3 regions of the Solibacillus sp. FSL H8-0523 genome follow, and region 1 is predicted to be linked to each of the others. Evidence: riboswitches for the same ligand, from Rfam matches in the RefSeq annotation. Region 1 holds a riboswitch; each other region holds the start of a gene.

Evidence for each region. Region 1 has a riboswitch for lysine ahead of NSQ62_RS01140 (amino acid permease). Riboswitches for the same ligand answer to the same signal wherever they lie in the genome.
Region 2: another riboswitch for lysine. It lies ahead of NSQ62_RS15065 (ACT domain-containing protein); the one in region 1 lies ahead of NSQ62_RS01140 (amino acid permease).
Region 3: another riboswitch for lysine. It lies ahead of NSQ62_RS10430 (transporter substrate-binding domain-containing protein); the one in region 1 lies ahead of NSQ62_RS01140 (amino acid permease).

Annotation. Positions count from the first base shown of each region.
Region 1 is NZ_CP150291.1:226,987-230,275, forward strand. It holds gene NSQ62_RS01130 (restriction endonuclease) at 1-240, opposite strand, end outside; gene NSQ62_RS01135 (MFS transporter) at 304-1,503, opposite strand; lysine riboswitch at 1,657-1,837, shown strand; gene NSQ62_RS01140 (amino acid permease) at 1,939-3,289, shown strand, end outside.
Region 2 is NZ_CP150291.1:3,009,971-3,013,259, forward strand. It holds gene NSQ62_RS15055 (succinate dehydrogenase cytochrome b558 subunit) at 1-221, opposite strand, end outside; gene NSQ62_RS15060 (YslB family protein) at 491-913, shown strand; gene NSQ62_RS15065 (ACT domain-containing protein) at 957-1,454, opposite strand; lysine riboswitch at 1,554-1,756, opposite strand; gene uvrC (excinuclease ABC subunit UvrC) at 1,786-3,289, opposite strand, start outside.
Region 3 is NZ_CP150291.1:2,086,580-2,089,868, forward strand. It holds gene NSQ62_RS10420 (alpha-E domain-containing protein) at 1-567, shown strand, start outside; gene NSQ62_RS10425 (transglutaminase family protein) at 617-1,471, shown strand; lysine riboswitch at 1,564-1,749, shown strand; gene NSQ62_RS10430 (transporter substrate-binding domain-containing protein) at 1,865-2,695, shown strand; gene NSQ62_RS10435 (amino acid ABC transporter permease) at 2,947-3,289, shown strand, end outside.

The DNA.
Region 1 (3,289 bases):
CTCGAAATCTTCACCGCTCATTTTGTCGACTTCCTGAATGCCTGATTTGCGCAATTTTGCGGTTTTCCGTGACTTCTTCCATAGTTTAAAACCAATATATAGTCCGAAATAACAAACAATCCCCAAACCAATACTCTCAGGAGTAGAGTTGACCGCCCAGCCTGCATATCCTGCAAGTGCAATGAGCACAAGTGGGAAAATGGGTAAGCGTTTTTTATTTCGTTTTCTCTTTTTACGCACGTCTTGTTGTACTCCTTTTATTTACTTAGTCCTAGTATAGCACAAAAGGGTACATACGTTTGGTTATATCGTACGATTTTTTGCACTGGCAAAAGAAGCGAAAAACAATAGCACAGAGATGACAACAAATAGCGTTAATGGGACGAACCAGCTTTCCGTCACGTCATGTACAAAGCCGAACAAAACCGGGCCAATTGCTGCGACTAAATAGCCGATTGATTGTGCAAAACCAGATAATTCCGCCGCTTCAAAAGCAGTCGTCGTACGCAAGTTGAATAGCATCAGTACCAGGCCAAACGATGCCCCGCCTGCAAAGCCTAAAAAAATCATCCATAATACGGCAAAACTCGTCCATTCAAAAAGCATGCCACTAAAGCCTATAATGTAACAAGTCGTAAAGAATACGACAATCGGGCGCTGCGACGTCATTTTACCCGCGAGAATTGGGATTAAAAACGTCATTGGAATTTGTGCAAATTGCATCACCGATACCATCCAACCAGCAGAAGCGGCATCAAGACCTTGGCTCACATAAATTTCCGGAATCCAAGCAGCACAGCAGTAAAATAAAAAGGATTGTAAGCCCATCGCCGCAGCAATGGCCCACGCAAGCGGATGCCGCCACATTTTTTTTGGTTTATTTGTCGTTTTCGGTATTTGCATATCGACTTTTGATGTGCGTAGCAGAGGCACCCAAATGAGCAATGTCAGTACACCTAAAATGACTGAAAATCCAAGAGCGATTTGCCAGCCTGCATATTGTGCGATCGAATAACTAAAGCCTGCCGCAATCCCAGAAGAAATATTCATCGATACCGTATAAATACCGGTTAATAACCCAATATGTAACGGGAATTTCAATTTAAAATAACCGGGAATCAGTACATTGCCAAACGCAATGGCAATGCCAATGAGCACCGTACCGATAACGAGTAATGAGGTTATACCAACCGAGCGCAGCACGACACCCGCGCACAGTAAAATCACCGAATAAAACAGTGTCCACTCCATACCAAATCTGCGTGCAAGGCGCGGTGCAAAGGGTGAAATAACAGCAAACGCCAACAGTGGAATCGTCGTTAAAAAGCCGGCTAACACATTGGAAATCCCAAGCCCTTCACGAATAAATGAAATAATCGGCCCAACAATAGTGATGGGCGTTCTAAGTGTCGTTGCGAATAAAAAAATGGCCACAATGAAAAATAACAAGGGCTTATTCGATACTATTTTTTTGCTTTGGTAATTGATTTTTTCGGGGTCCATAAACTAGCTCCTTTTTATCGTAAATTCTATCATAGAAGGACTTCTAGAGAGGTTAAATTATCTAAAAAGTTAGAAAAATTCAAAGTCATTGCTATCAAATAGTTGTTATGATAGACTATGAAACGTTATTAAATTAAATAGATATACCTCATTTATTGAGGTAGAGGTCGCAAACGTTAAGATTAGTATAGCTGAGATTGGGAAGAATCGGTGAAGCTTTATGAAAGGAATGGTTGCCGAAGTGTTGTTTTTCTTCTTAAAAACAATGCTGGGGCTGTTTTCGATAAGGAACAGAACTGTCACATGTGTGAGCATGTGTTGAGCTATCTTTCAAGTTTTGAGGTTTTTATGAGCCGTCACATAACTTGTGGCGGCTTTTCGTTTATCATAAAAGCCCAATTGATCGATAAGTAAATGAAACAAGGGGATTTTTTCATGAGTGAAATTAAAATAGACCAGCTCGGCAATAAAAACGAGCTGAAACGTGGATTAAAAAGTCGTCACATTACGATGATTTCGCTAGGCGGAACAATCGGGACTGGGCTGTTTTTAGCATCGGGTGGCGCGATTGCACAAGCGGGTCCAGGTGGGGCACTCTTAGCCTACGCATTAATCGGGATTATGGTGTATTTCTTAATGACGTCTCTAGGGGAGATGGCCGCTTATATGCCAACTTCGGGGTCATTTAGTACATACGCCTCAAAATTTGTAGACCCAGCACTTGGCTTTGCACTAGGCTGGAACTACTGGTACAACTGGGCGATTACGATTGCCGCAGAAATCGCAGCGGTTTCGTTAATTATGAAATACTGGTTCCCAGATAGCTCGTCACTTATCTGGACAATCCTATTTATCGTCGTAGTTTTATCGTTCAACTTATTATCGGTAAAAGCTTACGGTGAAGCAGAATACTGGTTTGCGATGATTAAAGTTGCAACGGTGATTGTCTTTATTATTGTCAGCTTCTTAATGATTTTCGGTATTTTAGGTGGGAACGCGCCAGTCGGCTTTACGAACTTCTTTGAAGGCGATGCACCGTTTAACGGCGGCTTCCTAGCGATGTTTGGTATTTTCCTAGCTGCTGGATTCTCATTCCAAGGTACTGAAATGCTAGGGGTAACAGCGGGTGAAACCGATGACCCAGCGAAAAATATTCCAAAAGCCGTGAAATCCGTTTTCTGGCGCATCATTCTTTTCTACATTTTAGCGATTGGTGCAATCGGTTTATTAATTCCTTATACGGATTCTCGTTTATTAACAGAGGATATTGCAACAAGTCCATTTACATTAGTGTTTGAAAACTTAGGGATTGCATTTGCCGCATCGGTGATGAATGCCATTATTTTAACAGCGATGCTTTCTGCTGGTAACTCAGGATTATATGCAGCAAGCCGTATGTTATTCCAACTAGCGGTTGATGGCAAAGCGCCGAAAATCTTCCGCAAAATCAGTACGCGCGGTGTGCCGGTTTACGCATTACTTGCAACACTTGCAGTTGGCTGTTTATCATTTTTAGCGTCATTCTTCGGTGATGGCGTAGTGTACATTTGGTTATTAAATGCCTCAGGGATGTCAGGCTTCATTGCGTGGCTTGGGATTGCTATTAGTCATTACCGTTTCCGCCGTGCATACGTGGTACAAGGGAATTCACTGAGCGACCTGCCGTATGTATCGAAGTTCTTCCCATTTGGTCCGTTGTTTGCGTTCGCGCTTTGTATGATTGTCATACTAGGGCAAAACTACATGGCATTTACAGGTGGCACGATTGACTGGTATGGTGTGGTTG
Region 2 (3,289 bases), 1.4 Mb from region 1:
AATCCGTGGAACATTAATGGAATATAGATAATAATCCATTCCATTGCTAACAATAACGAGTGTGGAAGTAATTCCATCACGCTAGTAGCGTTATTGTAAGTTTCTTCACCGCCAACTGCAGTAAAGTTCAAAGATAAGTGGAACACCAAGAATAACCCGACTGGAACTACGCCAAGTAACGAGTGTAAGCGGCGCCATAAAAATTCACGATCTTTCGACAAAACTGTTACCCCCCTTAGTACTTGAAATACACATAAACACCGCCACGAAATTGTTGACGCTGTTGTTGACTGCATATTTCATCATGGTACAATATTATGACATGTCCATTGTACTCTCAACAGGTACTAGCGTCAAGGCAACTGAGTATATTTAATAATCATTTTAAAGACGTTTTTACGCTGTTTAGAGTTAAAATTTTTCTACTTATAACATTATTTCTTCTCCTAGAATTAAAATTATAAGAAAATTTATGAAAGAGGTTTTTACTATGGAAGAGCATAAAATGAAAACGATTCCAGCTTTTGGCTATGAAATCATTCGTGATCATCTACTTCATTCAATTCTAGGGAAACACGAAGAGGATGTATTGTATTGGGCAGGGAAAGAATTAGCAAGGAAATTCCCGTTATTTTCATTAGACGAGCTTCCATCATTCTTTACTGAGGCCGGCTGGGGCGTTTTAACACTCGAGAAGGAAACGAAAGATGAAGCCCATTACATACTGATGACAACAGATGAGCAATCATTAAATATCGAAGCACGTTGCTTCCGTTTGGAGGCGGGCTTTTTAGCCGAACAAAAACAAAAACAACTAGGTTTTTTAACGGAATGCTATGATGAAAAATACGAAAAGAAAAACTGTGTGAAATTTACTTTGAAGTGGGATTTGAAGGAAAAAATAACGTGGTAAAAATAGCAGTACATGGATTAGTCAACCCATGTACTGCTATTTTTTATGACGCTGAAGTTTTATGAACAGCTAAATTAAATTCATCATGCAACGCATTTGCCGCGCGTACCATTTCTTCCTGCGGCACAACGACGGACACTTTAATTTCTGAAGTACTGACCATTTTCACTGGAATATGCTCACGGCCTAATCGTGCAAACAGGCGCGCTGCAACACCTGGATTAGACACCATGCCTGAGCCAATGAGCGATACTTTCGCTAAGCCCACTTCAAAATCCGCAAAGCTAAAGCCTAATGATAATTTGCTTGATTCTAACACACGTAAACTTTCCGCAAACTCATCTTTGGTAATCGTAAAGGAAATCGTCGGCTTCACACCATCAATAACCACCTGCACAATAAGATCCACATTGATTTGATTTTCAGCTAATACACTAAAAACTTCTGCAAGCGATGCCGTTTCATACGAATCATAACCAATTGTTAAACGAATAATATCTGATTCATACGCCACACCGCGTACGATTATTTTTTTTTCCATTTCTACAACTCCTTTAATTAACGTTCTTCCACATCACGCTCATGCAAAAGAAAGCACAACAACTAAGTGTATGCTTCTTGCTTGCTCGTTTAGTACATCTAGTGTGATATTTCTAGATTTTTTCTGGCATGCTTGTTACTCTTGCAAAACCGCAAAAAAAAACGACCTCCCATATTCATGGAAAGTCGCCGTCAAGATCTATTAAACGTAATTACTTCGGCAGGATCCCCTTTCGATTGCTGTCTTCGGAATTGTTCTCCCTCGAGCAATGTACTCTTGAATCCTGCACCTCTATCATTCGAAACGATTGAATTGTCAATATATTAACGGATTACTGGTCTTTTTTCAATGAAATTTCCTGAAAATGTTTGAAAATCGATTCCGCCAGTTTCGGTGGCAAACCTGCTTCTTGTAACTGTAATTCACTGGCCTCACGAATTTTTTTCACTGACCCAAAATGCTTCATCAGCTGCTGTTTGCGCTTTGGTCCTACACCTTCAATGTCATCTAGTACAGACTGAATCGCATTCGTTTGCTGTTGCTGACGTAAGAAAGTAATCGCAAAACGGTGGACCTCGTCTTGAATACGCTGCAATAAATAAAAACCATCGCTCGTACGTTTAAGTGGCACGACTTCAGGTGGGCTCCCAAATAATAACTGCGACGTATTATGCTTGTCATCCTTTGCAAGTCCGGCAATCGGTATGCTTAATCCAAGCTCATCCTCTATCACTTCGCGCGCGACTTCCATTTGCCCCTTACCACCATCAATCACAATTAAATCAGGCAATGCTAAATTTTCACGCAACACACGTGTATAGCGACGACGAATGACTTCGGCCATCGCTCCGTAATCATCATGCTTCGCGGCCTCTCGTGTTTTATATTTACGGTACTCCTTTTTCGCTGGCTTGCCGTCTATAAACACGACCATCGCCGAAACAGGGTCAGTACCGTGCATATGGCTGTTGTCAAACGCTTCAATACGAAGTGGGATGGGAATATCCATCGCTTGCGCTAACGCCTCACACGCACCCACTGTACGCTCCTCTTGACGTTCAATCAGTTGGAACTTCTCATGCACCGCGATATTTGCATTTTTCATCGCTAAATCAACGAGTTCTTTTTTCGTACCTCTTTTTGGAATAATGACTTTCGTGTTTAAAAGACTTTGTAAAATTGTTTCATCAATCGTATTCGGTACAAATATTTCCTTTGGTAGTAGGTGATTCGCTTGCTCATAAAAGTGACCGACAAACGTTAAAAATTCCTCTTCTGGCTCGTTATAAATCGGAAAAATTGTGACATCACGTTCGATTAACTTCCCTTGGCGTACGAAAAACACTTGCACACACATCCAGCCTTTTTCCACTGCATAACCAAATACATCGCGATTTGTTAAATCATCCGAAACCATTTTTTGCTTTTCCATAATACTATCAATATGCGTGATTAAATCACGGAATTCTTTCGCACGTTCAAACTCTAAATTTTCAGCTGCATCGAGCATTTTTTGTTGAAGTTCGTCCTTAATTTCGTCGACGCCACCGTTTAAAAACTTCGAAATTTGATTGATCATATCGTCGTATACTTTTTTCTCAATATCCTTCACACACGGCGCTAAGCACTGCCCTAAATGATAGTACAAGCACACTTGGCTTGGCATCTGCGTACATTTACGTAACGGATACAAGCGGTCTAGTAATTTTTTCGTTTCATTGGCTGCATAGGAATTCGGATAAGGTCCGAAATATTTTGCTTTATCCCTTTTAATTTTACGTGTAGTTATTAGCCTTGGATGACGTTCATTCGTTATTTTAATATATGGATACGTC
Region 3 (3,289 bases), 1.9 Mb from region 1:
TACAACGTGTTAAATGCGACGGAGTTTTTATTGACGGTTCAAACAACGAGTTTAACCGCAACAGGGATAATCGATTCCTTAATGACGCGTAATGAATGCTTCTTATTTGTGAAAATCGGTAAATGGCTAGAGCGCTCTGAAAAGACGGCGTTAATTTTATTGACATTGATGGAAAATGCCAGTACATTAAATCGTGATTTTGCGGTTACGTATGCACTTCAGTTAACGAATACACTAGACGAATATACACGTCGATCCCGTCATCGTGAAGCCGATTTAGTTTTGAAATTCTTAATTCAAGATGCGTATTGCTCACGTTCGGTTTCTTACGGCGTACGAAAAATCAAAAAAACATTATTAGAGATTGAAAATAATGAAATTCGCTCGTATGCAACACATTTATTTGAAATAATCGAAATTCTAGAACAATTCATTGAAAAAGACCCAACGCCCATGTCACGCGAAGACCGCATTGAATGGGTACGAGAAATCCACAGGCAATGCATCCAACTTGGTCCGATTTTCTCACAAACGTATTATTTAACCGAACCAATTTTAGTGGAATAAAAACACCCTAGACAGATGTTAAAGATTAAAACTTAAGGGGAAATGAGCAATGAAATATCAAATTACACATACTAATATTTTCAGGTACGAAACCGAGGTGGAACAATCTCTCAATACAACTCGATTAAAGCCACGTAACAACGAATGTCAACGGCTCATTTCACATGATGTTAAAATTAGCCCGCATTCATTAACGCGCGATAATATCGACATTTGGCGCAATGCAGTCGGCACATTTTTTATTGCGGAAAAGCATAGTGTATTAGAAGTCATATCGGTTTCGCATGTAAGTGTTCAGCGCGCACCGTATATTTATCAAATTCATTATTCGGATGAAATGCGCAATATCTTTCATTCAGAGCTTTTTAGAGAGCACTACTTACCGTTTCTAACGACATCGCGCTTCACGACATTACTCTATGATCAACTAGAAGAAATACTAGCGGCAGTTGGGCCGATGAAAAACCCGTTGAAATTTGCATGTGATCTAATGACCTATTTATACCATTCAATTACCTATGATCCAGCCGCAACCACGATTGATACAACGGCAACGGAGGTATGGAAGCAGCGCCGAGGTGTGTGCCAAGATTATACGCATGTCATGCTTGGAGTACTACGTTTTGTCAATATTCCAGCGCGTTATATTAGCGGCTATTTATATGTAGGAGAAGGCGATAATTTAGTTGGTGATACGGCAACACATGCTTGGGTAGAGGTAATGGTGCCGGGGGTTGGTTGGATAGGCCTAGATCCTACAAATAATGTCGAGGTACTTGAAAATCATATTAACCTTTGTGTCGGTCGCGATTTCCGTGATGTTTCTCCAATTGAAGGCGTGTATCAAGGTGGTATGCATACACTTGAAGTAAAAGTACTAGTAGAAAAAATAGCACACTCTTAAAAAAACGTTAACTTTCTGAAAAATGCATATTGACGGAAATGTCGCAATAATGTAATATGAACCTATCAATTTCATATCAAAACCTCACAAACTCGTGAGGTAGAGGCGCGTTATTTATTAGTTTCTTATGGAGTCATCGAGCTGGCTAAGAAGTTTGAAAGAAGGAAATATCGCCGAAGTATTGTAAGTGCTCATACTTTTAATGCTGGGTCTGCCGTGAATAATTGCAGAACTGTCTCAATCGTCATCCCAGATGATTGAGTTGTGCTATCTCAAAATGGGAATGTAGAGGATTTGGGCTAAATATACATGTTTAACGACCTGAAGATCTTCTTTTAGGTCGTTTTTTGTATACATGAATCCCAAAAAATATATAAAAAGGAGAGATTTACAATGAAAAAGAAACTATTAATCTTGTTAACAGCTATGATGACGATGCTTGTATTAGCAGCTTGTGGTTCAGACGATGAAACGACAGGGGATTCAGGTAAAAAGGTAATAAAAGTAGGGATGGAAGCAGCCTATGCACCGTTCAACTGGTCTCAAAATGACGATTCTAATGGCGCAGTGTTAATTAAAGGTTCAAAAGAATATGCAGCAGGCTATGACGTAGAAATCGCGAAAAAAATCGCGGACGGCTTAGATATGGAATTACAAATTGTAAAAACAGACTGGGATGGCTTAATCCCATCATTACAATCAGGTGCAATTGATGTGGTAATCGCGGGTATGTCACCAACAGAAGAGCGTAAAGGGACAATCGACTTCTCTGAAAACTATTACACGAGTGATTATGTAATCGTTGTAAAAGCAGATGGACCATATGCCGATGCAAAAACATTAGCAGATTTATCAGGTGCAAAAGTGACGGGCCAACAAGCAACAACGCACTATGATGTGATTGACCAAATTCCTGGAGTAAATAAACAAGTAGCAGGTACAGATTTCGGTGCAATGCGTGTTCAGTTACAATCAGGTGCAATTGATGCTTATGTTTCTGAGCGTCCAGAAGGCGTTTCAGCTGAAATGGCTTTAAAAAATATTAAATATATTGTACCAGAACCAAACTTCGAAGCAGATCCTTCTACAACTGCAATCGCTGTGGGTCTTAAAAAAGGCTCTGATTTAACAGAACAAATCAACAAAGTATTAGCTGAGATTTCGGAAGAAGCGCGTCAGAAATTAATGGAAGACGCAATTGCAAACCAACCAGCAGCCCAATAAGCTGCTAAACAAATAGGTTGTCTTGCCGGCAAACGAGCAAGACAACCTTTTGCTTTTGAAGATAAGAAAGTATAAAATTTTTGCGTTAACAGTCTCAAAGCATTCGCGCCAGCCCCTCGGCATTTCGAACCCTCCTGCAAAAGTGATCAAGCGTTTACTTTTGCGTCGGGTCATCCAATGTTTGTCGGGGCTTAAAGGGCGAGAATGCGCTTTTCTTATAAGAAACACGAATGGTCAAGGAGGACAACAGGATGGCATTTTTAGAGTCAGTATGGGGCTTATTTACAAACAACTGGGAGCTATTCTTACGCGGTGCATGGACAGCGCTCTTACTCGCGATTATCGGGACAATTTGTGGTACGCTCATCGGATTTTTCATTGGTATTATGCATACGATTCCTCAGCGTAAACGCAGTATTAAAACAGTTTTATTAAAAATATTTAATTTCCTTTTAACAGCATACGTTGAAATTTTCAGGGGAACACCAATGATGGTCCAGGCGATGGTTGTGTTCTACGGATTAGTCTACTTAGGCATTGATATTGATCGTTTCCTAGCAGCATCTATCGTAATTAGTTTAAATACAGGTGCTT